4 regions of the Streptomyces sp. CA-111067 genome follow, and region 3 is predicted to be linked to each of the others. Evidence: riboswitches for the same ligand, from Rfam matches in the RefSeq annotation. Region 3 holds a riboswitch; each other region holds the start of a gene.

Region 1 (7,520 bases), 1.7 Mb from region 3:
GGCAAGGTGCTGCCCAACCTGGACGGCAAGCTCTCCGGCGACTCCATCCGGGTGCCGGTCCCGGTGGGCTCGATCGTGGAGCTGAACACCACCGTCAGCCGCGAGGTCAGCCGCGACGAGGTGCTCGCGGCCTACCGCGCCGCCGCCGACGGCCCGCTCAAGGGCATCCTCGAATACGCCGACCAGCCGCTGGTCTCCAGCGACATCACCGGCCAGGCCGCCTCCGCCGTCTTCGACTCCGCCCTCACCCGCGCCGACGGCAGGCACATCAAGGTGGTCGCCTGGTACGACAACGAGTGGGGCTTCTCCAACCGCGTCATCGACACCCTCGAACTGCTGGCCGGCAGCTGACCGGGCAGGGCCGGCTCCGGGCAGCCGGCCCGGCGTACGCGCGGTACGCCGCCTGAGGTACGGGACGTCGTAGGTCCGCCCGGTCCTGGACGCCTTTCCCGTCTGACCGCAACCGCGCCCGCGACCCGGCCGTCCCCGCCGTTGACGGCAAGGGGGCGGCCGAAATGACGTTCGACAAAGGGCTGATCGCGGTGTGCGCGGCGGCGGCGGCGTTCGTGCTGTGGCGGCTCGGGCGGTACGTGGCCGACGGCGGCGGCCGCCGCTCGGTGCGCGTACCGGCCCGGGTGGTGCGGGTACGGGAACCGGCGAAGGAGGGCGCCTTCCGGGCGGCGGGGATCCCCGCCGAGATCGCCTTCGTCGCGCCGGACACCGGGCGGGAGACCGTGCTCGGCACGGGGGGACGGCGGGGCGGCCGGCTGGACGCGGCCTGGCTCGGCCGCAGGGTCGAGGTGCGCTACCCGCCGGGCCGGCCGGAGCAGTTCCGGGTGGTGACCGGGCCGCGCGCCCCGGACCGTGACCAAGTGGCGCTCGCCGTCGGCCTGTTCGTCCCCGTCGCCGCGCTGGTCGCCCGCTTCACCACCGAGGGCGGCTTCCATGCCGCGCTGGTCGGCTTCGGCGTGCTGTGGGCGGCGGGCAGTGCGACGGTGCTGGTGCTCACGGCGGCCGAACGGGCCCGCCGCCGGGCGCGGCTGGCCGCGCGGGACATCACCGCCGGGCAGGTCGTCGCCGTGCTGGCGTCCCGGTACGACACCGACGAGGCGCCGGGGCCCGGTGTCGTGTTCACCCCGGTCGTCACCTTCACCACCCGTGACGGCCATCTGGTCACCGCCGTCTGCCCGTTCGGCAGCTCGGGCCGCCGCGACTGGACCGGCCGCGAGGTCGGCGTGCGCTACGCCCGCTCCGACCCGTCCGTCATCAGCCTCGGCCTCCTCGGCGACCGGCTGCTGGCGGCCGGCGGTCTGCTGCTGCTCGTCTTCTTCCTCGCCTTCGGGGCCGCCCTGACCGCGGTCGGCCTGCTGCTGTCCTGACGGTGACGTGGGCCGCCGTCCCCGTCCTGCCGAGTCCGATCACCAGCGCACCGGCAGCCGCTCGGGACCGCGGATCAGCAGGCCGCCGCGCCGGCTGAGGGTGCCGGGATCGGCGTCGAGCGCCAGCCCGGGGAACCGTTCGAGCAGTCCGCGCAGCGCGATCCGGGCCTCCAGCCGGGCCAGCGGCGCGCCCAGGCAGTAGTGCAGGCCGTGGCCGAAGGCCAGGTGGCCGCGCGTGTCGCGGCGGATGTCGAACGCGTCGGGGCCGGGGAAGCGGGCCCCGTCCCGTCCGGCGTCGCCGATCGCGATCAGCACCAGCTGCCCGTCGCCGGGGATCACCGCGCCGCCGATCGGCACCGGCTCCGTGGTGAAGCGGAAGGTGGTGGTCTCCACCGGCCCGTCGTAGCGCAGGATCTCCTCCACCGCCCCGTCGAGCAGGCCGTCGGGGTCGGCGCGCAGCGCGGCCCACTGGTCGGGGTGGGTGAGCAGCGCCAGGACGCCGTTCGCGATCAGGTTGACGGTGGTCTCGTGCCCGGCGACCAGCAGCAGCCACGCCATCCCGAGCAGTTCCTCGCCGCTGAGCCGGTCGCCGTCCTCGTCGGCGGTGTGGATCAGCGCGCTCATCAGGTCGTCGCCGTGCATGGCCCGCTTGGCGGCGAGCAGGGCGCCGAGATAGCCGTTCAGCGCCTCCTCCGCCGCTCGGCGGGCATCGGGCTCGGCGCCTCCCAGGGAGGTGTTGGACCAGTGGCGGAACCGGTCGTGGTCGAGGAACGGGACGCCGAGGAGCTCGCAGATCACGGCGATCGGCAGCGGGAAGGCGAGGGCGTCCACGAGGTCGGCGCGGCGGGACGGTTCCGCCGCCATCGCGTCGAGCAAGCCGCCGGCGATCTCCCGCACCCGGGGCTCCATCGCCGCCACCCGCCGCGGGGTGAACTCCCGGGCCGCGAGCCGGCGCAGGCGGGTGTGCGACGGCGGATCGGAGCTCAGCATGGTGCGCCCGGCCGCCTTCTGCCGCAGCTCCAGCCGGGGCGCGGCCTTCGCCCACACCTTGGACAGCCTGGCGTCGGACAGCGCGGCGCGGCCCGCCTCGTACCCGACGACCAGCCACGCCTCGTGGCCCTCGGGCATCAGCACCCGGTGGACCGGTCCGCGAGCCCGCAGCTCGGCGTAGAGCGGGTAGGGGTCGCGGCGGAAGTCCTCGCCGAGTGCGGCGAGGTCGACGACGGCTTCGGTGGTCATACCGCGACCTTACGAAGCGCGCGGGCGGGAGGCCGCGCATCACCGCTTCCGGTCGGCGACATGGCGCGATAACGACCGGCGCGGGTCGCGGTGCGGGTGGGGGATGAACGGGTCGGTGGCCGAAGGTGGGCATTGCCCAAAGCCTTCCGAGCGGCTAGCGTGATTCACGGTTATGAGCGTCAGCATCAAGCCCTGGCTCGCTGACCGGCAACCCTCCGCCGCGGTGGGGTGCTCCAGGTGACGACCCGACAGGACGGACGGCCGTTCTGTAAGCGCGAGGCCCCAGGGCCGGATGAGTGCGAGGTGATCCACGTGCGAGTACGACACTCCGCCGGCGTGTGCCATCCGCACGGGTCCTTCGAGCTGCGCGCCACCCGGCGCCACGTCGATCTGCTCCGGGTGAGCAGCGCACTGTGTCCCGGGGCGCGCCCGGTCCGCTGAGGCCGGCCGCCCGCCCCCTCCGCACGCCCTTTCGCCAGGCACCTTCTCCTGGCGCACAGCTTCTCCAGGCACACAGCACAGCGCCACCGGCCTGACGGCCGGTCGGGTGCCCCTCTCCCCTGCCCGGAAACGAGAATCCTCATGCCCCGTCAGATCGGACCGATCCGGCACGGCCGCGGCGCGCTGTTAGCCGGCGCCGCCGCACTGCTGACCCTCACCGCCTGCACGAGCGCGAAGAACGACGACGGGCCCGGCGCCACCGGCTCCGCGGCGAAGGCCCTGACCATCGGCACCACCGACCAGGTGACCAGCCTTGACCCGGCCGGCTCCTGGGACGCCGGCTCCGGCACTGTCGAGGACGAGGTGTACGCCACCCTGCTCACCACCAGGAACGGCTCCTCGCAGGTGGTGCCCAACCTGGCCTCGGCGGTGAAGCTGACCGGCCCCAAGGAGTACACCGCCACCCTCAAGGCCGGGCTGACCTTCGCCAACGGGCACCAACTGACGTCTTCCGACGTGAAGTTCAGCTTCGACCGGCAGCTGCGGATCGCCGACAAGAACGGCCCCTCGTCGCTGCTCCACAACCTCGCCTCGGTGGCGGCGCCGAACCCCACCACGGTCGTCTTCACCCTCAGGTCCGCCGACGACACGCTCTTCCCGCAGGTGCTGTCCACCGCGGCCGGCTACATCGCCGACGAGCAGGTCTTCCCCGCCGACCGGATCCTCGACGACACCGCCGTCGTCGCCGCGAAGCCGTGGGAGGGCCCGTACGCGATCGGCAGCTACCAGAAGAACTCGCTGATCTCGTTCACCGCCAACAGCGGCTACCGGGGCCTGCTCGGCACCCCGAAGACCGCCCGGGTCCAGCTGAAGTACTACACCGACGCCGGCAACCTCAAGCTCGACGTGCAGCAGGGCACCATCGACGCGGTCTACCGCACGCTGACGGTCACCGACCTGCACGACCTGGCCGGCAAGCAGGGCATCACCGTGCACACCGGGTCGGGCAACGGCATCCGCTTCATCGTGTTCAACTTCAAGACGCAGCCCTACGGTTCGGCCACCCGGCAGGCCGACCCGGCCAAGGCGCTGGCCGTCCGGCAGGCCGTGGCCGACTCCGTGAACCGGGCCCAACTGGCCTCGCAGGTCTACAAGAACACCTTCCAGCCGCTGTACGGCTCGGTGCCGGACGGCATCACCGGCGCCTCCCCCGCGCTCAAGTCGCTCTACGGCGACAGGCAGGGCGGCCCCGACAAGGCCGCGGCGGCGCAGGTCCTGTCCGCGGCCGGGGTGAGCACTCCGGTCACCCTCGACCTCCAGTACAACTCCGACCACTACGGATCGTCGTCGGCCGACGAATACGCCCTGATCAAGACCCAGTTGGAGAGCACCGGACTGTTCAGGGTCAAGCTCCAGTCCACCGAGTGGGCGCAGTACGGCAAGGACCGGGTCGCCGACCTGTATCCGCTCTACCAGCTCGGCTGGTACGCCGACTACCTGGACGCCGACGACTACCTGGCCTCGTTCTACGCGCAGAACAGCTGGGTGAACAACGGCTACTCCGACCCCGCGGTGCGGAAGCTGATCGAGCAGGAGGAGACCCAGACCGACCCCGCAAAGCGCACCGCGCTGATCGCGCAGATCCAGGGCAAGGTCGCGGCGGCGCTGCCGCTGCTGCCGCTGCTCCAGGGCTCGACCGCGATCGTCACCCGCGAGGATGTCAGCGGGGTGCCGGACAAGCTGGACAGCTCGTACCAGTTCCGCTGGGCGGAGCTCGCGAAGCGATGACCGCCCTCACCCAGGAGGTACAGGGCGCCGCCGGCACGACCGGCGGCGCCACCGGGAACGGGCTGGCGCGCTATCTGGTGATCCGGTTCCTGCTCATCGTCCCCACGGTGCTGGTCCTGGTCAGCGTCGTCTTCTTCCTGATGCACGCCACCGGCGACCCGGTCACCACCGCCTTCGGCGACCGGCTCACCCCCGAGCAGTTGCACCAGAAACTGCACCAGGCCGGCTACGACCGTCCGCTGCTGACCCAGTACCTGGACTACCTGCGGTCGCTGGCGCACGGCGACTTCGGCCGGACCGCCACCGACAACCAGGCGGTGTCGTCGATGCTGCGCACGTACGGCGCGGCGACAGCCGAACTGGCCGTCTACGCGATGGCGTTCGCGCTGGCCGTCGGGGTGCCGCTCGGCATGGTCGCCGCCGCCTACCGGGACCGGGCGGCCGATGTGGCGCTGCGGCTCTTCGCCATCCTGAACTACGCGACGCCGGTCTTCTTCCTCGGCCTGCTGCTGAAGCTGGTCTTCTCCGTGTGGCTCAACTGGCTGCCGCCCTCCGGCCGTTCCAGCATCGACGTCCAGCTGGAACTGCAGGACCGGACGGGCAGCACCGGGATCTACCTGGTCGACGCGCTCCGCAGCGGCGACGGCTCCGCGGTGGCCGACGTGCTGCGGCACGCGGTGCTGCCCGGCGTCGCGCTGGGGCTGCTGGTGGCCGGGGTGCTGCTGCGGCTGGTCAGGACGAACCTGATCGGCACGCTGTCGGCCGACTACATCGAGGCCGCCCGTTCCCGGGGGGTGAGCCGTTTCCGGCTGGTCACCCGGCACGCCACCCGTCCGGCGCTGATCCCGGTGGTCACCGTGCTGGGCCTCCAGGTCGCGGGGCTGCTCGGCGGGGCGGTGCTGACCGAGACCACCTTCGAGTGGAAGGGCCTGGGATACGAGCTCGCGCACTACCTGACGGTGCGCGACTACGCGGCGGTGCAGGGCATCGTGGCGCTCTTCGCGGTCGTCGTCGCGCTGACCAACTTCCTCGTCGACGTCACGGCGGCGCTGATCGATCCCCGGGTGAGGTACTGAGGTGGCCGACGACGTCATGGACCGGCCGGCCCGCCCGCGGCGCCGGCGCCCGGCGGCCCGGATACCGCTGCCCGCCCGGCTGCGCGCCGCCGGCGGTGTGCAGCGCGCGATGCTGCTCACCGGGGCGGCGCTGACCGGGCTCTTCCTGCTCGCCGCGCTGTGCGCGCCGCTGCTCGCCCCGTACGGATACTCCCAACTGGCCACCGGTGACCGGCTGTTCGGCTCGCAGCAACATCCCGGCGGGGCGCATCCGCTGGGCACCACCATCGCCGGCTACGACGTCCTGTCGCGCACCTTGTGGGGCAGCAGGACGGCGCTGGAGATCATCGCCCTGGCGCTGCTGCTCTCGGTGTTCGCCGGGGTGCTGCTCGGCCTGGCCTCCGGCTACCTCGGCGGCTGGCTGGACCGGCTGCTGGTGGGAGTGGCGGACGCCATGTACGCGTTCCCGCCGCTGCTGCTCGCCATCATCATGTCGATCGTCATCAGCGGCGGGCAGTCCAGCCTGGTGGGCGGCCTCGGCGCGGCGGCCTGTTCGGTGGCGGTGGCCTTCGTACCGCAGTACTTCCGGGTGGTGCGCGCGGAGGTCACCCGGGTGAAGTCGGAGCCGTTCGTGGAGGCGGCCCGGGTGATCGGCACCGGCACCTGGCGGATCATGACCCGCCACGTGCTGCGCAACTCGGTCAGGACGCTGCCGCTGATCTTCACCATCAACGCGTCCGAGGCCATCCTCACGCTGGCCGGCCTCGGCTTCCTGGGGTTCGGCATCGAGCCGACCTCGGCGGCGGAGTGGGGTTACGACCTCAACAGGTCGGTCGCCGACGTCACTTCGGGCGTGTGGTGGACGGCGCTGCCGCCCGGCCTGGCGATCGTGCTCACCGTGCTGGGCACGACGCTGCTGGGCGAGGGCCTCACCGATCTGGCCGACCCGCGGCTGCGGGCCGGCGGCCGGACGGCGGTGGCGACGGACTCGGAGAAGAGCGCGGACGGCGGCCAGGACCGGGTGCAGGACGGAGCCGGCGCTGATGACTGACCTGCTGCGGATCGAGGATCTGCACGTCTCCTTCAGCTCCGGCGGTGCGAACGGTCCCGGCGGTGCCGGCGTGGTGTCCGCCGTCAGCGGGGTCGGCCTGTCGGTCGCGCCCGGCGAGGTGCTCGCCCTGGTCGGCGAGAGCGGCAGCGGCAAAACGGTGACGGCGAAGTCGGTACTCGGGCTGCTGCCGGCCACCGCGTCCACCCGCGGCCGGGTGCTGCTCGGCGACGGTTCGGCCGAGCCGGCCGAGGACGTGCTCACCGCCTCGCCGGCCCGGCTGCGCGCGATGCGCGGCACCCTGGCCGCGATGGTGTTCCAGGAGCCGTCCACCGCGCTGAACCCGGTCTTCACCATCGGCTGGCAGCTCACCGAGGGCCTGCGGGCACACGGGCGGCGCCGCGGCAGCCGGGCCGAGCGCCGGGCGGTGGCCGTGGACATGCTCGACCGGGTCGGCATCCCGGAGCCGCACCGCCGGGTGGACCACTACCCGCACCAGCTGTCCGGCGGGCAGAAGCAGCGGGCCGTCATCGCCATGGCGCTCGCGCTCGGCACCCGGCTGCTCGTCGC
Region 2 (7,520 bases), 1.6 Mb from region 3:
ACCACTGGGACGCGGAGGTCGAACGGGCCAGGGTCGCGGCGCTCGGCGGCGCCGTCGACGAACCGCTGGAGGTGTTCGCCGCCGCGGTGGAGTACGGGCGTCAGCGCGCGGCGCTGCTGCGCACGCAGCTGCTGGGGATGCGCGGCGAGTGGGAGCCGATGCTGCTCGACACCGTGCTCCACGTCAACCACGACGGTGAACCGGCGTTCCAGGAGCCGCTGTTCAGCGCGGAACTATTGCCGCTGATGGTGGCTCAGGAGACGGCCAGGGGCCCCGGCGCCTACTCGACTGTGGGGCGGCTGAAGCGGGACGGCTCCGCGGCGACCCGCGCCGCCGTCATGGCGTACGAGGCCCGCTGCGCCGAGCCCGGCTACCGGCTCGGATTCGGCAACCCGGAGTTCGACGCCGCCGTCCGCGCGATCTCCGACCGCCTCGCCGCCGAGCCGGCGTTCCTGGCCGCCGGGCACCCGCCGCCGCGCATCGGCCCGCTGGTGATCGTCGCGGAGACCGGGGCCGCCGCGCCCCGGGATCCGGTGCCCGACTACGCCCGGGTGCGCGCCGACCGGGCGGCGCTGCTGGACGCCGCCTGGCCGGAGCTGAAGGCCGCGTTCGCGTGGTGGCGCCCGCGCTGCGAGGACCACATAGCCCCGGTCGTGCTGTTCGCCGACCCGCTGATCGCGGCGATCATCACGCCGGAGCGCGGCGCCGAGCTGATAGCCACCGCGCGCGGCTGAGGCGGCCCCGCAAGCACCTGGGTCAGTCGTCCAGCGCGTGCAGCTGGTCGAGGAACCACTGGCTCGGCGGCAGCGCGGTGGCCGCCGAGGCCAGCCGCTTCGTGCGGTCGGTGCGGTCGGCGTCCGGCTGGGTCAGTGCGGTGTTCAGCGCGGCGGCGGTGGCCCGGATGTCGTACGGGTTGACGACGATCGCGTCGTCGCCGAGTTCCTCGAACGCGCCCGCCTCACGGGACAGCACCAGCGCGACGCCGTTGTCCGACACCACCGGCACCTCCTTGGCGACCAGGTTCATGCCGTCCCTGATCGGGTTGACCAGGGCCACGTCGGCGAGCCGGTAGGCGGCCAGCGAACGGGCGAAGTCGTCGTCGACCTTGAGCAGCACCGGCTTCCAGTCGGCGGTGCCGAACTCGGCGTTGATCTCGTCGGCGACCCGGGCCACCTCGGCGGTGTACTCCCGGTAGATCGACAGGTCCTGCCGGGAGGGGTAGGCGAAGGCGAGGTGGACGACGCGGGTGCGCCAGCCGGGGTGGTCGGTGAGCAGCTGCCGGTAGGCGAGCAGCCCGCGGACGATGTTCTTGGACAGCTCGGTGCGGTCCACCCGCACGATCAGCTTGCGGCCGGGCCCGGCCTCGGTGCGCAGCGCCTCGATCCGGTCGGCCACGTCGGGGCGGCGGGAGCGTTCGCGCAGGAAGTCGCCGTCGGCGCCGAGGCCGTGCACGCCGAGCCGGGTGGTCCGGCCCCGCCAGGTGATCTCCAGGCCGTCGTCGGACAGGGTGGCGCCCAGTACGGCCACGCAGCACGCGGCGAAGGCGTCCGCCCAGCGGCGGGTCAGGAAGGCGGCGCGGTCGGCGCCGAGGATGCCTTCGAGGAGTTCGGCGGCGATGTCGTCGGGCAGCAGGCGGAAGTAGTCCGGCGGCGCCCACGGCGTGTGCGAGAAGTGGCCGACGCGCAGGTCGGGGCGGCGCTCGCGGAGCATCGCGGGCACGAGGGAGAGGTGGTAGTCCTGCACGAGGACGGCGGCGCCCTCGGCGGCCTCCTCGGCGAGGGCGTCGGCGAAGGCGGCGTTGTAGGTCTGGTAGGCCGCCCACTGGGTGCGGAACTCCTCGTCGAAGAGGGGTTCCAGGGGGGTCTGGTAGAGCATGTGGTGCACGAACCAGAGGGCGGAGTTGGCGATGTCGTTGTAGGCGGCGTGGAAGACGTCGGGTTCGATGGCGATCATCCGCGACCCCGGCTCGCCGACGCCCCGGCGCACGGCCTCCCGGTCGCCCTCGCCGAGCGCGGCGCACACCCAGACGGCCCCGGCCTCCGGCCCGATCGCGCTCAGCCCCGAGACGAGCCCGCCCCCGCCGCGCCTGCTCTCCAGTTCCCCGTCGTCCCCCAAGGAGTACGAGACGGGCCCCCGATTGGAGGCGACAAGAATCCGAGCGGCATGTTCTTCCGAACCGGCAAGGTCAACCATGCGGCCAGCTTAGCCAGCGGCCCGCACCCTCAAACGTCCACCGTGCGCTCCCGGCCACCCCCGGCTTTTTGCGGCTCCCGCCGCGTAGGCGCGAGCGGACCGCTTTTCAGGGGCGCGGGGAACTGCGCCACCAGCCCACCACCGACCGTTGGCCGGGAAACAACAGGACCAGCCCCTTCGGGCCGGTGGTAAGGCGCGCCGCCGTCGTGGCTGGTCGCGCAGTTCCCCGCGCCCCTGAAGCCGGGCGTAGCCGGGAGCGTCTGGTGCGGCCGGGGCCGGCTACGCCACCTTCCGGGTTGCGTACTCCGGGATCGTGCGCATCGGGGGGCGTTCGTCCGCGTCCACCTCGTAGGTGCGGGGGGCGAAACCCCCGCCCGGTGCGCGGTGGAACTGCGTGAGCCGGGGCCGCACCAGGCCCCGCGAGAGGCGGAGCTGGGCCGTGCGGTAGATCGCCGCGGCCATCCGGCCGAGCGCCTGGCCGTCCTGGTGGCGGTGGTGGCGCACGCCGACGTCCACCTGGGCCAGCCCGTCGAGCCCCACCACGCCGAGCGCGTCGATGAGCATGGCCAGCTCCACCCCGTAGCCCACCGGAAACGGCAGCCCCTCAAGCAGTGACCGCCGCGCCGCGTACTCCCCGCCCAGCGGCTGCACGAAACCGGCCAGCCGCGGCCAGTGCAGGTTCAGCAGCGGCCGCGCCACCAGCTCCGTGACCCGGCCACCGCCGGCCGGCAGCACCGTCCCGCCGGTCTCCAGCGGCCGGTCGTACATCGCCTTGACCAGCTGCACCCCGGGCTCGGTGAGCAGCGGCCCGACGATCCCGGAGACGAACCGCGTGTCGAACTCCCGCAGGTCCGCGTCCACGAAGCAGACGATCTCCCCGCTGGTCACCAGCAGCGACCGCCACAGCACCTCGCCCTTGCCCGGCACGGCCGGCAGCCGCGGCAGGATCTCGTCCCGCCGCACCACCCGCGCCCCGGCCGCCGCGGCGACGGCCGCCGTGCCGTCCCGGGAGCCGGAGTCGATCACCACCACCTCGTCCACCAGCGGCACCGCCGCCGACATCAGGTCCCGGCGGATCGCCGCCACGATCGCCCCGACCGTCGCCTCCTCGTCGAGCGCCGGCAGCACCACGCTGATCGTGCCCCGCTCCCCGGCGGCCCGTTTCGCCGCGAGCAGCACGTCAAGCGGCCGGTCGGCCGCCGACCAGGACCGGCGGGTCAGCCACCGCTCCACCTCATCGAGCACGTCGGACGTCTCCTTGTGGTTCGTGACACATCGATACCGGCCATAATCAGACAAAAGTTCCGACGCGGCCTCGCGCGCCACATCTCGCGGACCGGACGACCATCTCAGCTGTCACCCTCGTCGGTTACAGTCTTGAACAACGCGTATGACCGCCGCATGCCGGGGGTCAGCGCGGGACAAACGCCCGGAGCCAGAGCATCCGGTGCCATACCGCTCATCCAGAGGGGCAGAGGGAACGGCCCGTTGAAGCCCCGGCAACCCTCCCGCCGACCGCGAGGTCACACGGTGGGGAAGGTGCCAATTCCGTCTCGTGGCGACGTCCGTCACGGGGAAGATGAGGAGAAAGGGCCTCGCCATCATGTCTGTCCAGACAATCGCCGGCACCCAGGACAACCCCTCGACCCCCGCCTTCGGGCCGGCGGCGGCACTGTCCTGCCGGGAGTGCGGCACCCGCTTCCCGCTGAGCCCGATCTTCGCCTGCGTGGAGTGTTTCGGGCCGCTCGAAGTGGCCTACGACCTCCCCGCCGGCGACCCGGAGGCGCTGCGCGCCCGGATCGAGGCCGGCCCGGCCAACATCTGGCGGTACGCCCCGCTGCTGCCGGTCCCGGCCGACGTCCAGACCAAGCCGAACCTGAACCCGGGCTGGACCAAGCTCGTCAAGGCCGACCACCTGGCCGCCGAGCTGGGCGTCACCGGCGGCCTGTACGTCAAGGACGACTCCGGCAACCCGACGCACTCCTTCAAGGACCGCGTGGTGGCCATCGCCCTTGAGGCGGCCCGCACCTTCGGCCTCACCACGCTGTCCTGCTCCTCCACCGGCAACCTGGCCGGCGCGGTCGGCGCCGCCGCCGCCCGGGCCGGCTTCCGCTCCTGCGTGTTCATCCCGCACGACCTGGAGGCCGGCAAGGTCGTGATGGCCGCGGTCTACGGCGGCGAGCTGGTCGCGATCGAGGGCGGCTACGACGACGTGAACCGTTTCTGCTCGGAGCTGATCGGCGACCCGATCGGCGAGGGCTGGGGCTTCGTCAACGTCAACCTGCGCCCCTACTACGGCGAGGGCTCCAAGACGCTGGCCTACGAGATCGCCGAGCAGCTCGGCTGGCACCTGCCGGACAACCTGGTGATCCCGATCGCCTCAGGATCCCAGCTCACCAAGATCGACAAGGGGCTGCAGGAGCTGATCAAGCTCGGCCTGGTGCCGGACAAGGCATACAAGATCTACGGTGCCCAGGCCGAGGGCTGCTCGCCGGTCTCGGCCGCGTTCAAGGCCGGGCTGGACGTCGTACGGCCGGTGAAGCCGGACACCATCGCCAAGTCGCTGGCCATCGGCAACCCGGCGGACGGCCCGTACGTGCTGGACATCGCCCGGCGGACCGGCGGCGCGGTGGAGGACGTCAACGACGAGCAGATCGTGGACGCCATCAAGCTGCTGGCGCGCACTGAGGGCATCTTCGCGGAGACCGCCGGCGGGGTGACGGTGGGAGTGCTGCGCAAGCTGATCGAGTCCGGGCAGCTCGACCCGGCCGCCGAGACCGTCGTACTCAACACCGGCGACGGCCTGAAGACCCTGGACGCGGTGGCACCGACCACCGGACCCACCGCGACCATCCGCCCGACCGTTGCCGCGTTCCGAGAGGCTGGCCTCGCATGAGTGCATCCGTCCGTATCCCGACCATCCTGCGTACGTACACCGGCGGCCAGGCCGAGGTGCCGGCCGAGGGCGGCACGCTCGCCGAGGTCATCGCGTCGCTGGAGGAGAATCACGCGGGTATTTCCGCTCGGGTTCTTGATGACACCGGAAAGCTCCGTCGTTTCGTCAACGTGTATGTAAATGATGACGATGTCCGCTTTTCCGAGGGTCTCGCCACGGCTGTTCCGGACGGCGCCAGCGTCTCGATCATTCCCGCGGTCGCGGGTGGTTGAACCATCCCGCACACTGATCTGACAAAGATCTGACGTCGGTCGGCGGCCGGCGGTGTGAGACCCGCCGAAATGTGCCCCGTTCACCCCTTTGTGGTGAGCGGGGCACTGTTGCACCTGGCACGGGAGGGGGCGGGTGCGGGGCGGAAGTTTCAAAGTTGTACGGTTGCCGGGGGCAAGTGCCCCCCATCGACGGTCAGTGCGGCGATTTATCGCCAAATTCACGTGACGAATGTCCCGTTGGTGAGCTATGTCAGGCCCGAGATGCCCCGCATTATCGATTTATCACGGGCTATTTCCGATCGGTCACGCCAAGAATTCTCGTCCGATTGACCTGTTGCACTGGGCATCCGTGCAGATACATTCAGCCGCGGTCGACGCGTTCCGGCGCACACCTCTCGTGGCTCTCCCTGCCGAAGGTAAGGGGTCCTACCCGGGGTGAGGTCTGACCCGGGCCCGCGGAGCGCGGGGCCGCGATAGGGCCAGTAATAGGGGAGTTAGGAATGGCTCAGGGCACCGTCAAGTGGTTCAACGCGGAGAAGGGCTACGGCTTCATCGCGGTCGACGGTGGTGCGGATGTCTTCGTCCACTACAGCGCGATACAGATGGACGGTTACCGCACCCTCGAAGAAGGCCAGCGGGTCGAGTTCGAGATCTCGCAGGGTCAGAAGGGGCCGCAGGCGGACATGGTCCGGCTGGCCGGCTGATCGGCTCCGGCGCGTTCGGCCACCGACGCGACGTACTCACGGCGAAGGACCCGTACCGCAGTGCCGCGGTACGGGTCCTTCGTGCGCGCGCACGTGGGGCGCGCACGTAAGGGGGGTCCGGACGGCTGACGCTTGCACTCCACCCGGGTGAGTGCTAATCATTGGCGTTAGCACTCTCCGAGTGAGAGTGACAGCAGGACCGGGTCGGCGAGGCCCGCTCGGGCGCCGGAAAGATACCGGCGACCAGGCTGGCCGTCCGTCGCGGGCGCCACGCGGTCCGATCCACCGCCCCCTGCCCCGGTGGGGGAACCCAGTCCGCGGAGGACACTTCACCATGGCAAAGATCATCGCGTTCGACGAGGAGGCGCGGCGCGGACTCGAGCGCGGGATGAACCAGCTCGCCGACGCCGTCAAGGTCACCCTCGGCCCCAAGGGCCGCAACGTCGTTCTCGAAAAGAAGTGGGGCGCCCCCACGATCACCAACGATGGTGTCTCCATCGCCAAGGAGATCGAGCTGGAGGACCCCTACGAGAAGATCGGCGCCGAGCTGGTCAAGGAAGTCGCCAAGAAGACCGACGACGTCGCCGGTGACGGTACGACCACCGCGACCGTGCTCGCCCAGGCCCTGGTCAAGGAGGGCCTGCGCAACGTAGCCGCCGGCGCCAACCCGATGGCCCTCAAGCGCGGCATCGAGAAGGCCGTCGAGGCCGTCTCCGCCGCTCTGCTGGAGCAGGCCAAGGACGTGGAGACCAAGGAGCAGATCGCCTCCACCGCCTCCATCTCCGCCGCCGACACCCAGATCGGCGAGCTCATCGCCGAGGCGATGGACAAGGTCGGCAAGGAAGGCGTCATCACCGTCGAGGAGTCGCAGACCTTCGGGCTCGAGCTCGAGCTCACCGAGGGCATGCGCTTCGACAAGGGCTTCATCTCCGCCTACTTCGCCACCGACCTGGAGCGTATGGAGGCGTCGCTCGACGACCCGTACGTGCTGATCGTCAACTCCAAGATCGCCTCGGTGAAGGACCTGCTCCCGCTCCTGGAGAAGGTCATGCAGTCCGGCAAGCCGCTGCTGATCATCGCCGAGGACGTCGAGGGCGAGGCGCTGTCCACGCTCGTCGTCAACAAGATCCGCGGCACCTTCAAGTCCGTGGCCGTCAAGGCCCCCGGCTTCGGTGACCGCCGCAAGGCCATGCTCGGCGACATCGCCATCCTCACCGGTGGCACGGTCATCTCCGAGGAGGTCGGCCTCAAGCTGGAGAACGCGGGCCTGGACCTGCTCGGCCGCGCGCGCAAGGTCGTCATCACCAAGGACGAGACCACCATCGTCGACGGCTCGGGTGACACCGAGCAGGTGGCCGGCCGGGTCAACCAGATCCGCGCCGAGATCGAGAACAGCGACTCGGACTACGACCGCGAGAAGCTCCAGGAGCGGCTGGCGAAGCTGGCCGGCGGCGT
Region 3 (7,520 bases):
AATCCTTGTAGGCAAAATCTCGACCGCTTCGCACATTCTTTACGAGCCTTGTACGCGCGGTGATGATCGACCACGCAGAGTTGATGTTGGTGAGCAAGCCGACAAGCGTCTGACCTGGACGTGAACTCCCGGCGGTGATATTGACGTTGGGCCGGGAAGGCCGCCCCGCGCAGGACGGGTCAGCCCCGGGCGGGAGGGGTCAGCCGCGGGCGAGGCGGCGCAGCAGCAGCGTGGACGCGACCGGGCGGGCGCCGACCTTCGCGACGCCGTCGGCGATCTCCCGGTCGGCCGACACGACCACGATCTGCCGGCCCGGCGGCTCGGCCCGCACCAGCCGGCGGATCAACTCGTCCGCGGTCTCACCGGCCTTGCTGAACAGCACCCGCACCCCGCGCGGTGGCGCGAGCAGGACCGGCATGTCGAGGTCGGCGCCGTCGAAGACGCAGGTGATCTCGGCGCCGCTCTGCGCGGCGAGCACCGCGAGGCCGCCGAGCAGCCGCAGCCGCTGCTTCTCCAGCGGGAGCGAGGGGTAGCCGGTCTTGGTGACGTTGTAGCCGTCCACCACCAAGTGCGCCTGGGGCAGGGCGAGTAGCTGGTCGAGCAGGGCGGGGTCGGACGCGGACAGCGCCCGGGTGGCGATGTCGTGCGCGCTCAGCGCGCCGGGCGCCACCGCGTCCACGGTGTCGGCCGGCCGTACCGCCATGGTGTCCCGCGGCGGCAGCGCCAGTTCGCGGCGCAGCCCCGAGGCGGCGTCGAGCACGGTGTCCAGCAGCAGCCGCAGCCGTACGTCCTCCACGCTGCGTCCCTCGCGGACCGCGCGGCGGCCGGCCTCGACCACCGCCTCGGACTCCGCGAGCCTGGTACGCAGCCGGCGCGCCTCGCTCTCCACGGCGGCCTTCTCGTGCGCGGCGGCCGAGCGCACCTCGTCCAGCTCCGCCTGCGACTTGCGCTGGGCGGCCTCGGCGCGCTTGACGTCGCTGAGCGCGCTGCGGAGCTTGCGGTGCAGGCCGTCGCTCTCCTTGCGCACCGCGTCCAGCTCGCCGCGGGCCCTGGCGGCCTCGCTGCGCAGCTGAGCATGCAGCGCGTCGACCTCGGCGCGCAGCCGGGACAGCTCGCGCAGGGTGTCCTCGTCGGCCCGTTCGGCGTCGGCGCGCTGCGCCTCCTCGCCGGCCGTGGCCACCAGCTTGGCCCAGCCGGCCGGCCGCAGCAGATAGGCGGCGGCGGCCACGTCCAGCGGGTCGGCGGCGGGCGGCGGGGTGCCGCCCTCCAGCGCGCCGGCCAGCTCCGGCTGCGCCTCGCGCAGCCGGCCGGCCACCTTGTGCCGGAATCCGGAGTCACCTTCGAGCGCGGCGGCCAGCGCGGTGGCCGCGTACTTCACCCGGCGGGAGGGGGTGAAGCGGGCGTAGGGGCGCAGCGACACCGGCAGCTCGGCGAAGGTGAAGCCGCCGAACGCGTCGGCCGCGATGGCCACCACCCGGTGGCGTACGCCTTCGGGCAGCGGCCGGTCCAGTACGGGTTCCTCGCCGGACGGGGCGGCGTCGGCGTCGGTCTCCTGCGCTGCCTGCGGCGGACCGGCGTCGGCCTCGGGCTCCCGCGCTGCCTGCGGCGGGCCGGGTTCTGCGGGTGCCTGCGGCGGGGTCGGCGCGGCGGGCGGGGCAGGTGGTGCGGGAGGTGGAGGCGGTGCGGACGGTTCTTCGGAGTCGGGCGGCGCGGATGGCTGATCCTGGCCGGAGGCCACCTCATCCGCCTCGGCACGCGGAACGCCGCCGATACCGTCCACCAGTCACTCCCGTCCGGTTCCTCGGCGCCCTCCCGGCCCCCTTCGATCCCTCCGGCCGCCGCCTGCTGCTTCCATTGTCCCCTCCGGCGGGGCCAACTCTGCGCGGAACCGTTCGGCTGCGTCCCGGCTTGTGTCCCGGTCACCCTACGGCCTCGGAGGTACGGCGCGCTGCGGCGAGGCGACCTTTGTCCGTTACGACTGCTACGTCATCATCGGTCCATGGTCATCCCGGTGTACGACAAGAACCCCGTCCGCCGCGCACCGGTCGTCACCTACACGCTGATCGGACTGTGCACCGCCGTCTTCATGCTCGGCCCGCTGGCCGGCTTCGCCGGCACCTACGGCTCGGGGCAGCGGCTGGCGTGCGAGCAGGCGGTCTACTTCGACCACTGGGGTGTGATCCCGGCCGAGCTCTTCCACGGGCAGCTGCCGCTGGACCGGCTCGGCCTGCCGGCCGGCTGCACCCCGCACCCCTACGGCAAGGTGCCGGTGCTCTCCGTCTTCACCGCGATGTTCCTGCACGCGAGCTGGCTGCACCTGATCGGCAACATGCTCTTCCTCTACGTGTTCGGCGACAACGTGGAGAACCGGATGGGAAGGGTCAGGTTCGCGCTCTTCTACCTGGTGGCCGGATTCCTCGCCACGTACGGCTTCGCGTTCGCCAACCCGGACGACACGCAGAGCCTGGTGGGGGCGTCGGGGGCGATCTCCGGGGCGCTCGGGGCGTACCTCTACCTCTATCCCAGGGCGCGGGTGACCAGCCTGTTCCCGTTCCTGTTCTTCATCCCGCTGCGGTTTCCCGCCTGGGTGGTGCTGGGGTTCTGGTTCGTGCTCCAGTGGCTCGCGGCGCAGACCGCGCAGAACGGCCCCGGGGTGGCCTACCTGGCGCACGTGGTCGGGTTCGCCTTCGGGTTCCTGTGCGCATGGGTGTGCTACCGGCCGCGTCGTAAGCTGAGCCTGGCAGTCAGGTCAGCCCAAGGGACCCAAGGAGACATCCAGCCGTGATCACCGCGATCGTGCTCATCAAGACCTCTGTCGACAGGATTCCGGAGATCGCGGAGTCGATCGCCGCGCTGGAGCACGTCAGCGAGGTGTACTCGGTGACCGGGACGTACGACCTGGTGGCGATGGTGCGGGTCGCTCGTCACGACGACCTCGCGGATGTGATCCCCGGCCGGATCAGCAAGATCCCCGGCGTCGAGGTGACCGACACGCACGTCGCCTTCCGTACGTACTCCCAACACGACCTGGAAGCCGCGTTCGCGATCGGCCTCGACGCCTGACCCCAAACGGCCTGACGCCGAACGCCGGGCAGGCTGAGTTTTTCTACGCGGCCGGGACGCAGCGGCCGTTCTCGGTGCGGTAGGTCCAGGCGGCGCCGTCGCGGATGAGGGTGCGCGCTGCCGACAGGAAGCGGTCGATGTGCTCGTCGGGGGTGCCCGCTCCGAAGCTCACCCGGATCGCGTTCAGGGAGCGCTCGCCGGGGGCGGCCTCGGGAGCGCCGCACTCGCCCGGCTCGTCGTCCTCCGCGCCGAGCAGCGTCCGCACCAGCGGGTGCGCGCAGAACAGGCCGTCGCGGACGCCGATCCCGTACTCGGCGGAGAGCGCCGCCGCGAAGTGCGAGCTGTTCCAGCCCTGCACGACGAAGGACAGCACGCCCACCTGGGGCGCGTCCGCGCCGAACAGCGACAGCACGTGCACCTCGGGCAGTTCGGCCAGGCCCGCCCGCAGCCGGGCCAGCAACTGCTGCTCGCGGGCGACCAGCTGGTCGAACCCGGTCTCGGTGAGCGCCTTGCAGGCCGCCGCGATGGCGTACCCGCCGATGACGTTGGGCGAACCGGCCTCGTGCCGGGCCTCGGTGCTGTGCCACTCGACGTCCAGCCCGCCGTCGGCGCGCCGGGCGACCTTCCGGCTGGCGCCGCCGCCCGCGAGGTAGGGCTCGGCGTCCCGCAGCCAGTCGGCGCGGCCGGCCAGCACGCCGGAGCCGAAGGGCGCGTAGAGCTTGTGGCCGGAGAACGCGACCCAGTCCACGTCGAGCGCGGTGACGTCCACCGGGTGGTGCGGGGCGAGCTGGGCGGCGTCCAGGACGATCCGGGCGCCGTGCCGGTGCGCGGCGGCGGCCAGTTCGCGTACCGGCCAGATCTCGCCGGTGACGTTGGACGCGCCGGTGACGCACACCAGCTTGGGTCCCTTGGGGGCGCCGTGCAGGGCCACGTCCAGGGCGGCGACCGCCTGTTCGGGGGTGCGCGGCGCCGGCAGACAGGTCACGACGGCGTCCTGCGCGCGGTCCCAGGGCAGCAGCGAGGCGTGGTGCTCGGTCTCGAAGACGAACACGTGGGTGCCGGCCGGGATGACGGCGGCCAGCAGGTTCAGCGAGTCGGTGGTGGACCGGGTGAAGATCAGCTGGTCCTCGGGGCGGCAGCCGAGGAACTCCGCCACCGTGGCCCGGCTCTGCTCGAACAGGTCGGTGGACAGCTGCGAGAGGTAGCCGGCGCCGCGGTGCACGCTGCCGTAGTAGGGGGCGTACGCGGCCACGTCGTCCCAGACCCGCTGGAGGGCGGGGGCGCTGGCGGCGTAGTCGAGGGCGGCGTAGGTCACCTCGCCGCCGGTGACCAGCGGCACCAGCACGTCCCTGCCGAGGACCGGCAGAACAGGCGAAGGGGTACAAATCTCACGATCGACGGCAGAGGTGGTCACAGTCACGGCGAACTCCCGGGGGAAAGCAGGCGTCAGCGCACTCGGACCGGACCGCAGGGGGCTGCGGAGCCGGGCGGCGCTTGGTACATCGGGCGGAATTGCAGATACGGAACGCAGAACCGGGGCCGACAGGCCCTATCGCATTCGCTTGCGCATGAGAGAACTCCCCAAGTCCGGCTTGCTATGAGCCTCGCTGCTCACAGCCTGGTCATCACCCGGGGCACCCCGCCTCGGACGGAGGGTTGCCGGACAGCGAGCCGGGGCCTTTGCGCTGTCACTCGTGACCTGAAAAGCATTCTGCCATATGCCGGAACGCGCACAAGATGCTGTCCGGACATTGGGACGGCATCTTGTGCGCGCGGCACGGATCGTCAGGCGTTGGTGGCGGCCACCCAGCGGTCGAGCACGGCCGCCGCGGCGCCCGAGTCGATCGACTCCGCGGCCGTCACCATGCCCGCCGCGATCTGCTCCTCCAGCGATCCGCCGGCCGGGTTGAGCGCGACCAGGGCGGCCGCGGAGTTCAGCAGCACCGCGTCCCTGACCGGCCCGGTCTCGCCGGCCAGCACCCGGCGGGCGACCTTTGCGTTGTAGGCCGGGTCGGCGCCGCGCAGCGCCTCAACCGGCACGATCGGCAGGCCGACGTCCCGCGGGTCGAAGGACACCTGCTCGACCTTGCCGCCACCGACCACCCACACCTGCGAGGTGGCCGTCGTGGTCAGCTCGTCCAGGCCGTCGTCACCGCGGAAGACCAGCGCGGACGAGCCGCGCTCGGCCAGCACGCCGGCCATGATCGGCGCGGCCCGCAGGTTGGCGACCCCGGTGGCCTGGGCGCGTACCCGGGCCGGGTTGGTCAGCGGGCCGAGGAAGTTGAACGTGGTCGCCACGCCCAGCTCCCTGCGGGCCGCCGCCACATGGCGCAGGGCCGGGTGGAACCTGGCGGCGAAGCAGAACGTGATGCCCGCTTCCGCCGCGACCTCCACGACCCGCTCCGGGGTCAGCTCCAGGTTGACGCCGAGGAGTCCGAGGACGTCGGAGGCGCCGCTCGCGGAGGACGCGGCGCGGTTGCCGTGCTTGACGACCTTCGTGCCGGTGCCGGCCACCACTATGGCGGACATCGTGGAGATGTTGACGGTCCTGGCGCGGTCGCCGCCGGTGCCGACGATGTCCACGGACGGGCCGGGGACCTCGATGGTGATGGCGTGCGCGTACATGGCCCTGACCATGCCGGCGACTTCCTGCACGGTCTCGCCCTTGGCGCGCAGGGCGACCGCGAACCCGGCGATCTGCACGTCGGTGGCTTCGCCGTTCATGATGGCGTTCATCGCCCAGTCGGTGTCGTCCTCGGCGAGGTCCTGGCGGGCGATCAGGGTGGTCAGTATGTCGGGCCAGGAACGCGGAGCCGTGCGGTCGCCTCCGGCGGGGTTCACAACGCTCATGGTCACGCTCCTGAAAAGGGGCCTCTGCTGGGCCCGCCCAGCCTATCCACGCAAGGCGCAGGGCAAGCCTTACCGCCCGCACTGCGGACACCCCCGCCCGAGGTTCACCTTCGACTGCGGCACCGTCGTGGCTCGTCGCGCAGTTCCCCGCGCCCCTGGTGATGCCGGGGCACAACGCACCGGGCCGGTGGCCGCCCCCGGCTGGGGCGGGCCACCGGCCCGGTTGAAGCGTCGAGCTAAGCGGAACGGCTAGTGATGGCCGTGGCCGCTGGTGATCTCCTCGTATTCCTCCACCGTCGGCTTCGGAATCTGGCTCTGCTCGCCGTAGAAACCGCGGGAGAGCTTCGCGCGCACCTTGTCGATCGGGTTGACCTTGCGGTGCACCCCGTTCTCGTCGACCTCGGGGCCGAGCTCGAACGGCTGCGGCTGGACGTGGGCGGTGAGGATGTGCCGCTGCTCCTGCGAGAGCGGCTCGTGCACCTCGATGAACTCGCCGTGCGGCAGCCGCTTGATGATGCCGCTCTCCCGGCCGTGCAGCACCTTGTCGCGGTCCCGTCGCTGGAGCCCCATGCAGATCCTTCTGGTCGCGAAGAACGCCAGCGCCGGCAGGACGAAGAAGCTCACCCTGACGAACCAGGTGATCGCGTTGATCGACAGATGGAAGTGCGTCGCCCAGATGTCGTTGCCGCCACCGATCAGCAGCACGAAGTAGAGCACCAGCCAGGCCACACCGAGTCCCGTCCGCACCGGACGGTTCCGCGGCCGGTCCAGCAGGTGGTGCTCCCGTTTGTCGCCGGTCACCCACGACTCGATGAACGGGTACACCGCGATCGAGATCAGCACCAGCGGGAAGATCATCAGTGGCACGAACACGCCGAGCGCCAGGGTGTGGCCCCAGCCTCTGATCTCCCAGCCCGGCATCACACGGATCAGGCCCTCGGAGAAGCCCATGTACCAGTCGGGCTGCGCGCCGGTGGACACCTGGTCCGGCCGGTAGGGGCCCATCTCCCAGATCGGGTTGATGGTGGCGATCGCGGCGATGGCGGCGATGATGCCGAAGACCAGGAAGAAGAAGCCGCCCGCCTTGGCCGTGTAGATCGGCAGCAGCGGCGCGCCGACGACGTTCTTCTCGGTCTTGCCGGCACCCGGGAACTGGGTGTGCTTGTGGTAGAAGATCAGGATCAGGTGCGCGGTCAGCAGGCCGGCCATGATCCCTGGGAACAGCAGGATGTGCACCGAGTAGAACAGCGACACGAAGCTGTGGCCCGGGAACTCGCCGCCGAACATGAACATCGACAGATACGTGCCGACCACCGGCGTGGAGAGCACCGCGCCCTCGGTGAACCTGACGCCCGTACCGGACAGCAGGTCGTCGGGCAGCGAGTAGCCGGTGAAGCCCTCGAACATGCCGATGAACAGCAGCGTCCAGCCGAACAGCCAGTTGAGCTCACGCGGCTTGCGGAACCCGCCGGTGAAGAACACCCGCATCATGTGGGTGATCATGCCGGCGATGAAGATCAGTGCCGACCAGTGGTGGATCTGCCGGATCAGCAGACCGCCGCGCACCTCGAAGCTGATGTGCAGCGTGGACGAGTACGCCTCGGACA
Region 4 (7,520 bases), 1.4 Mb from region 3:
AGTTCGGCGCCCTCGCCCGGCACGATGTGCGCCTCGACGCCGTCGGCGGTGGCGTAACTGCCCGCCAGCAGCGCGAGGATGTCGGCGATCTGCTCGTCGTAGGGCTGCGGTTGCGCGCCCGGCTGGGTCAGCAGCCGCTTGTGCAGCGCGAAGCGCGGCGACTTCAGCAGCTTCTCGAACGAGAACCGGGCCGGTATCCGCAGGCCGCCCGGCGTGTAGCCGTCCACCACCGCGGTCGCGGTCAGGGCCGGCACCTTGGCGGCGGCGCCGGGCTCGGCCCGTCCGCCGGACCGGCCGAGGCCGAGGTCGAACCTGCCGGGGTGCAGGGCGTCCAGCAGCCCGAACTCCTCGACGGTGGACAGGGCGGTGCGGTGTCCGAGCTGTACGGCGCCGGCGCCGAGCCTGATGGTGCTGGTGGCGGCGGCGGTCAGGGCGAGGACGACGGCCGGGGAGGTGCCGGCCACGCCTGGGTTGAGGTGGTGTTCGGCGAACCAGTAGCGGGAGTAGCCGAGTTGTTCGGCGTGCCGGGCCAGGTCGATGCTGTTGCGCAGCGCCTGTCCCGCGCTGGATCCGGAGGAGATCGGCACGAGGTCGAGTACCGCGAGCGGGGTGTTGGCCACGGTGGTGCTCCTTGTCAGGCGCTGGCGGTGGCCGCGGCGTCGGCCGCGCTGATGGGTTCTGCGGTGGGCTCAGCACCGGTTCCGGCTTCGGCTCCGGCTTCGGCTCGCGTTCCGGGCGCGTCCGTGCCGGCCGGGCCCCACTCCCACGGCGGGTCGGGGATGTCCCTGCGCAGCACGGGCGCGATGTCGGACTGGAACAGTTCGAGCGCGTCGCGGTGCTGCGCGTCGGTCAGCCCGCCCGCGTCCGCGTGCAGGTGCAGCACGGAGTGGCCGAACTGCTCGTGGTAGCGGTGCACCTTGTCGATGACCTGCTGCGGGCTGCCGATCAGCGCCGAGCTGCGCTCGACGAAGTCCTCCAGGGTCGGGAAGACCGGCTCGACGCCCAGCTGCTTCTGGAACGCGAGATGGCCCTCGAAGACCGGCCGGTAGGCGGCGATCGCCTCCTGCGAGGTGCGGGCCGCGTAGTAGCCGGCGCTGCCCGCGCCGACGGTGGCCAGCGCCGGATCGTGGCCGTAGTGCTCCCACTGCTCGCGGTAGTACCGGACGAGTTCGGCGTAGGGCTCGATCGGGTTGGTGACGTTGGCCGAGAACAGCGGGTCGCCGTAGCGGGCGGCCAGGTCGACCGACTCGCGGCTGGTGGCGCTGCCGTGCCAGACCCGTACCGGACGCTGGAACGGCCGCGGCCACACCTCGGCCCCGGTCAGCTCCGGCCGGAACCGCGGGCTGGCGGTGACCTTGTCCTGCCGCCAGATCCGCCGGAACAGCTCGTAGCTCTCGGCGTTGCGGTCCCACTGGTCGTCGGTGGTGACATCGAACAGCTCGCGCTGGGCCGAGCCGTTGCCCTTGCCGACGATCAACTCAAGTCGCCCGCCCGACAGATGGTCGAGCGTCGCGTAGTCCTCGTACGCCCGCACCGGGTCGAGCAGGCTGAGCGTGGTGACCGCGGTGAACAGCCGGATCCGGGAGGTCAGGGCGGCGAGGTGGCTGAGCACCACGGGTGGCGAGGAGGAGATGAACGGGCGCTCGTGCCGTTCACCGACGCCGAAGCCGTCGAAGCCCAACTCCTCGGCCAGCAGGGCGTTGTCGACCACCTCGCGGAACCGGTCCTGGGTGGACTTCCTGTGTCCGGTCACGGGGTGCGGCGCGTGCACGATCAGGGTGATGGCGAGGAACTTCACGATGCCGCCCTCCCCGTGCCGGCCGCGGCGCGTGCCCGGTCGGGGTGCGCCAGGCCCAGGTGGTCGCGCAGCGTCTCGCCCTCGTACTCGGTGCGGAAGACCCCGCGCTCCTGGAGCAGCGGTACGACGGTGTCGGCGAAGTCGTCGATGCCGCCCGGGGTCAGGTGCGGCGCGAGGATGAAGCCGTCGCTGGCGTCGGCCTGCACGAACTCGTCCATCTCGCGGGCTACTTGGGCCGCGGTGCCGACGAAGGACTGCCGGCCGGTCAGCTCGATGACCAGCTCGCGGATCGAGAGCTTCTTCTCCTCCGCGACCGCCCGCCAGCGCGCCACGGTCTCGGCCCGGTCCATGGTGTTGGTGTCGGCCCGGCCGCGCACGATCGGGTCGCCGTCGATCAGCGGCTCCACCTCGGGCAGCGGGCCGTCGGGGTCGTACGCGCTCAGGTCGCGGTTCCACACCCGCTCCACGAACGTCATCGCCGTCGCCGGGCTGACCTGCTGGTGCCTGATGACGTCGGCCCGCTCGTGGGCGTCCTCCTCGGTGTCGCCGAGGACGAAGGTGACCCCGGGCAGGATCAGCAACTGGTCGGGGCTGCGGCCGTACTTGGCCAGCCGGCCCTTGACGTCGGCGTAGAAGGCCCGGCCGGCGTCCAGGGTGCCGTGCCGGGTGAAGATCGCGTCGGCGGCCGACGCGGCGAACTCCCGGCCCTGCTCGGAGTCGCCGGCCTGGAAGATCACCGGGTGGCCCTGCGGGCCGCGCGGCACGTTGAAGTGCCCGCTGATGTCGAACTGGCCGACATGGTGGTCGAACCGGCCGGGACCTGGTGCGTTCAGGAAGGCGCCGGACGCCTTGTCGGCGACGATCTCGTCTCCCTGCCAGGAGTCGAGCAGCACGCGGACGGCGGCCAGGAACTGCTGCGCCCGCTCGTAGCGGTCCTCGCGGGCGAGGTAGCCGCCGCGGCGGAAGTTCTCGCCGGTGAACTCGTCCCACGAGGTGACCACGTTCCAGGCGGCGCGGCCGGCCGACAGGTGGTCGAGCGAGGCGAACTGCCGTGCCACCTCGTACGGTTCGTTGAACGTGGAGTTGATCGTGCCGGCCAGGCCGAGCCGGTCGGTGACGGCGGCGAGCGCGGCGAGGATCGTGAAGGTGTCGGGCCGGCCGACCACGTCGAGGTCGTGGATCCGGCCGCCCTGCTCGCGCAGCCGCAGCCCCTCGGCCAGGAACAGGAAGTCGAACTTGGCCCGTTCGGCGGTTCTGGCGAGATGGACGAACGAGCTGAACTCGATCTGGCTGCCGGCCGCCGGATCGCTCCACACGGTGGTGTTGTTGACGCCGGGGAAGTGCGCGGCGAGATGGATCTGCTTGGGCGTGCTGCTCATACGGGATCGCCCTCCTCGGGGCTTCGGCTTCGCGCGGGTCGCTCACGCGGGACGTTCGGCGGTCGCGGTCTCGGTTGCAGCCGAGGCCGGGCGGTCGCGCGGTCGCGGTCAGGCGGTCGCGGTCACAGTCACGGTCAGGCGGCGGCGTAGCGGTTGGCGGGGCGCGGGAGGCCGAGCAGTCCGCGCAGGGTGCCGGCCTCGTACTCGTGCCGGAAGGCGCCGCGGCGCTGGAGTTCGGGCACCAGGCCGCGGGTGATCTGCGCCAGGTCGTGCGGCAGGGTGGCCGGCCGCAGCCGGAAGCCGGAGAGGCCGCTCGGCGCGAAGTCGTCGAAGAGGTCGGCGAGTTCGGCTGGGGTGCCGGCGAAGACCAGCGCGTCGCTCGCGTACGGCGCCTCCAGCAGACCGTCCAGCCTGGCCCTGCGGTCGGCGGCCCGGCCGGGCTGCTCGTCCAGGAAGACCACCAGGTCGGCGAGGACGTGCACGGTCTCGGCGGCCCGGCCGGCCCGGTCCTGCTCGTCGCGGATCTCGCCGATGACCGCCGCCGCCTGGCCCGCGTCGTGCGGGGTGACGAAGCCGAGGTCGGTGGAGCCCGCGACCAGCCGGAAGGGCTCGGTGCGGTGCGCGAGCGCGGCGACCAGCGGCTGGCCCTGCGGCGGACGCGGGGTGATCGAGGGGCCCTTGACGCTGAAGTGCCGGCTCTCGAAGTCGATGTAGTGCAGCTTGTCGCGGTCGATGAAGCGGCCGGTGGCCACATCGCGGATCTCGGCCTCGTCCTCCCAGCTGTCCCACAGCCGCCGCACCGCCTCCACGTAGTCGGCGGCCTCGCCGAACAGGTCCTGGAGCAGGGCGAGTCCGGCCGGCGAGTCGAGTTCGCTGACCGGCAGCCGGGGCAGCGTGCGGCGGCCGAAGTGCGCGGCCTCGTCGGCCTTGCCCGACACCCTGACCTGCACGCCGGCCCGGCCGCCGCTGACGTAGTCGAGGGTGGCGATCGCCTTGGACAGGTGGAAGGGCTCGGTGTGGGTGACCACCGCGGTCGGCACCAGTCCGATGTGCCGGGTCAGCGGGGCGATCCGGGCGGCGGTGAGCACCGCGTCCAGCCGGCCGCGCACCTGGTCGGTGCGGTTGTCGGAGCCGGCGGGGCTGTTGAAGGGCGGGCCCTGCGGGCCGAGCGAGTCCTCGATGGTGATCAGGTCGAGCAGGCCGCGTTCGGCCTCGGCGGCCAGGCCGGCCCAGTACGGGGCGCCGAACAGGTCGGCGGGCCGGGCGTCGGCCTCCCGCCAGGCCGCGGGGTGCCAGCCCGCGCCGTCGAGGGCGACGGCCAGATGGAGGTGGGTGGTCGGACGGGACATGGGCGTACCGCTTCCTGCTCGGATCTGCGCGGACGGGTCGCAGGCGGACGGCCGCTCACCGGGCCTGGCGGCGTAACGGCCTTGAGAAGTAAGGGAGTTGCCGCTTCGTTGCGGCGTGGCGGGGTTGCGGCATGAGCGGCATGAGCCGCGTGAGCGGCGCGCCGGCGGGCGCGGGCATGCCGGACGGGGCCCGCGCCGGGCGCACGGCCCAGGGCGGGTTCGGCGGAGACGAGGGGGAGGGCGGAGCGGGGAGAGCGCGGCCGGAGGTCAGCCGGCGGTGCGCGGCAGCGCGGCGGTCCGGAACTCCGGACAGCGGGGCGCGGTCGCCGGTGCGCCCGGACACAGGGCGCCGGCGACACGCTGGAGGTCGATGTGCCGGCGGGAGAACATGAGGATGCCCGGCATCGACCGCTCAGTGGTCTTCCGCACCGCCGACACCTCCCCGTCCCGATCGGCTCGCGCCTGTTCGAGCTCGCACTTGCCGAGCCGTCTTCGGCTCCGCCGGGTCGTCACCTGGAGCACCCCACCGCGACAGAGGGTTGCCGGTCAGCCGGCCAGGGCCTTGGTTGCTGACGCTCATGACCTGCAAGCACGGTAACTCCGTCGCGCGCTCGAACACAATCCCCTCCCGCCCGGAGTGACCTGCGTCGCTCCGGCCCGGTCGGGGCGGCCGGGGGATTGTCCAACCGCCGCCCTGCGGTTAACGTGCTGTAGGCATAGGCCCTTCTGAGCGGGCCACCAGAGCGACGCGACCGAGGGGATGGGACACATGGACGCCGACCGGCGCGACCACGAGCTGTGCCCCCGCGGCTCGTTCCAGACCCCGGTGACCCGGCGGCATGTCGACCTGCTCCGGGTCAGCAGCGCGCTGTGTCCGGAAACGCCCGCGGTCCACTGACCGTTCGACGGCGACGCGCCGGAGCCTGAGCGCTCGGTGAACGCGCGCCGCACCGCATTCCCGCTGAGCCGCCGTTCGCCCTCGTCCCGTCTTTCCGGGATCGACGGTTCGCCCGGCCGGCCTCGAACTCCCGCTCGCTCCTCGGCAGTTGACGTGGCGCCGGTCATCGGCGTGCGGCCGGGACGTGCGCGCCCACGCCTCCTTACGCCTTCCTCCCGGTAGCCGCCCGCGGCGCACCGGCCCCCGCGCGGGGCCGTCGCGCCCGCATGCGCGCCGCCGCGGTACCCCGACGAGACGGGAACCCCGCCGATGACCCAGCACGACACCTCAGGACCGGCCACCGCCGCGCCGGGACACCCGCCGCCCGACCCCGCACCCACGCCTCCCGACCTGTCCAAAGCGGCGGGCCGGACGCCGGACGGCCGACCGTCGGACAGCGGGGCCCTGGACCGCCGTTCCCTGGACCGCAGGCCCGACGACGAGGAGCTGCTGTCCGCGAAGCTGGTGCCGCTGCGCCACCCCGGCCAGTGGATCTCCGCGGCCGTGCTGCTCGTACTGTTCGCGATGCTGGTCCACACCCTGGTCGCCAACGACCGCTTCCAGTGGCACGTCGTCGGCCACTACTTCCTGCGCGGCTCGATCATGCACGGCCTCGAACTCACCTTGTGGCTCACCGCCGCCGTGATGTCCAGCGGCTACCTGCTCGGCATCGGGGTGGCCGCGATGCGGCTGTCCCGCAACCCGGTGCTGAGCTCGCTGAGCTTCGGCTTCGTCTGGCTGATCCGCTCGGTGCCGCCGCTGGTGCAGCTGCTCTTCTGGTACGAACTCGCCTCGCTCTACCCGCGGTTGTCGGTGGGCGTGCCGTTCGGCCACGAGTTCGCCGGGGTGCAGACCGCGCACCTGTTCAGCGGCATCCTGGCCGCCTACGTCGGGCTCACCCTCGATGTGGCGGCGCTGTCCGCGGAGATCGTGCGCGGCGGCATCCTGTCCGTCGACCCCGGGCAGCGCGAGGCCGCGAAGGCGCTGGGGCTCGGCGAGGGGCGGATCTTCCGCAGGATCGTGCTGCCGCAGGCCATGCCGGCGATCATCCCGTCGTCGGGCAACCTGCTGATCGGGATGCTCAAGGCGACCTCGATCGTCAGCGTCATCGCCGTCCAGGACCTGCTGTACTCCACCCAGTTGATCTACAACCAGAACTTCCTGATCATGCCGCTGCTGCTGGTCGCGACCATCTGGTACATCATCCTGACCACGCTGCTGTCGATCGGGCAGTTCTACGTCGAGCGCTACTACGCGCGCGGCAGCGACCGGTCGGACAAGCCGCCGTCCCGCGGTCTGTGGCAGGTGACGCGGTCCAACATCCCGCTGTTCGGCTCGGCCAAGTCGCCGCTCGCGGGGCTGTCATGACCGCCGCCGACGACCGTCCGCTGGTGCGGATCAGGGGCCTGCGCAAGAGCTTCGGCGCGAACGTCGTGCTCGACGGCATCGACCTGGACGTGCGCGAGGGCGAGGTCACCGTGCTGCTCGGCCCGTCGGGCTCGGGCAAGTCCACGCTGCTGCGCTGCGTGAACCATCTGGAGAAGCCGGACGGCGGCTTCGTGGAGATCGGCGGCGAGATCGTCGGCTACCGGCAGGGCGCCGGACGGAGCGGCGGGCGTCCCAGCGCCGAACGCCCCAGCGGCGGCCGGCTGCACGAGCTGCCGAACCGGGCGATCACCCGGCAGCGGGCCCAAGTGGGCATGGTCTTCCAGCAGTTCAACCTCTTCCCGCATCTGACCGTGCTCGACAACATCACCGAGGCGCCGGTCGCGGTGCGCGGCATCCCCAAGAAGCAGGCCGTGGCCCGGGCCCGCGAACTGGTCGCCCGGGTCGGGCTGGCCGGCCGGGAGGACTCCTATCCCCGGCAGATGTCCGGCGGCCAGCAGCAGCGGGTGGCCATCGCCCGTGCGCTCGCCATGGAGCCGCGGCTGCTGCTCTTCGACGAGCCGACCAGCGCGCTCGATCCCGAACTCGTCGGCGAGGTGCTCGCGGTGATGCAGGATCTGGCCCTCAGCGGCATGACCATGATCGTCGTCACCCATGAGATCGGCTTCGCG

Evidence for each region. A riboswitch is a leader RNA that binds a small molecule or an ion and turns the genes downstream of it on or off. The one in region 3 is predicted to bind S-adenosylmethionine.
Region 1: another riboswitch for S-adenosylmethionine. It lies ahead of ACQPW6_RS00755 (putative leader peptide); the one in region 3 lies ahead of ACQPW6_RS08265 (aminotransferase class V-fold PLP-dependent enzyme).
Region 2: another riboswitch for S-adenosylmethionine. It lies ahead of thrC (threonine synthase); the one in region 3 lies ahead of ACQPW6_RS08265 (aminotransferase class V-fold PLP-dependent enzyme).
Region 4: another riboswitch for S-adenosylmethionine. It lies ahead of ACQPW6_RS14140 (putative leader peptide); the one in region 3 lies ahead of ACQPW6_RS08265 (aminotransferase class V-fold PLP-dependent enzyme).

Annotation. Positions count from the first base shown of each region.
Region 1 covers NZ_CP192103.1:175,915-183,434, forward strand. Annotated here, with positions in the region: gene gap (type I glyceraldehyde-3-phosphate dehydrogenase) at 1-351, shown strand, start outside; gene ACQPW6_RS00745 (hypothetical protein) at 516-1,379, shown strand; gene ACQPW6_RS00750 (cytochrome P450 family protein) at 1,419-2,618, opposite strand; SAM riboswitch class IV at 2,787-2,899, shown strand; gene ACQPW6_RS00755 (putative leader peptide) at 2,955-3,059, shown strand; gene ACQPW6_RS00760 (ABC transporter substrate-binding protein) at 3,201-4,847, shown strand; gene ACQPW6_RS00765 (ABC transporter permease) at 4,844-5,923, shown strand; gene ACQPW6_RS00770 (ABC transporter permease) at 5,925-6,953, shown strand; gene ACQPW6_RS00775 (dipeptide ABC transporter ATP-binding protein) at 6,946-7,520, shown strand, end outside.
Region 2 covers NZ_CP192103.1:3,457,611-3,465,130, reverse strand. Annotated here, with positions in the region: gene ACQPW6_RS15060 (SMI1/KNR4 family protein) at 1-734, shown strand, start outside; gene ACQPW6_RS15055 (alpha,alpha-trehalose-phosphate synthase (UDP-forming)) at 757-2,193, opposite strand; gene ACQPW6_RS15050 (glucosyl-3-phosphoglycerate synthase) at 2,473-3,438, opposite strand; SAM riboswitch class I at 3,650-3,779, shown strand; gene thrC (threonine synthase) at 3,797-5,089, shown strand; gene ACQPW6_RS15040 (MoaD/ThiS family protein) at 5,086-5,361, shown strand; gene ACQPW6_RS15035 (cold-shock protein) at 5,862-6,065, shown strand; gene groL (chaperonin GroEL) at 6,400-7,520, shown strand, end outside.
Region 3 covers NZ_CP192103.1:1,889,119-1,896,638, forward strand. Annotated here, with positions in the region: gene ACQPW6_RS08250 (NYN domain-containing protein) at 200-1,510, opposite strand; gene ACQPW6_RS08255 (rhomboid family intramembrane serine protease) at 2,000-2,785, shown strand; gene ACQPW6_RS08260 (Lrp/AsnC family transcriptional regulator) at 2,782-3,063, shown strand; gene ACQPW6_RS08265 (aminotransferase class V-fold PLP-dependent enzyme) at 3,107-4,483, opposite strand; SAM riboswitch class IV at 4,647-4,763, opposite strand; gene trpD (anthranilate phosphoribosyltransferase) at 4,849-5,913, opposite strand; gene qcrB (cytochrome bc1 complex cytochrome b subunit) at 6,163-7,520, opposite strand, start outside.
Region 4 covers NZ_CP192103.1:3,254,345-3,261,864, forward strand. Annotated here, with positions in the region: gene ACQPW6_RS14120 (LLM class flavin-dependent oxidoreductase) at 1-620, opposite strand, end outside; gene ACQPW6_RS14125 (LLM class flavin-dependent oxidoreductase) at 635-1,798, opposite strand; gene ACQPW6_RS14130 (NtaA/DmoA family FMN-dependent monooxygenase) at 1,795-3,177, opposite strand; gene ACQPW6_RS14135 (LLM class flavin-dependent oxidoreductase) at 3,312-4,526, opposite strand; gene ACQPW6_RS14140 (putative leader peptide) at 4,794-4,955, opposite strand; SAM riboswitch class IV at 4,996-5,110, opposite strand; gene ACQPW6_RS14145 (putative leader peptide) at 5,296-5,424, shown strand; gene ACQPW6_RS14150 (amino acid ABC transporter permease) at 5,734-6,831, shown strand; gene ACQPW6_RS14155 (amino acid ABC transporter ATP-binding protein) at 6,828-7,520, shown strand, end outside.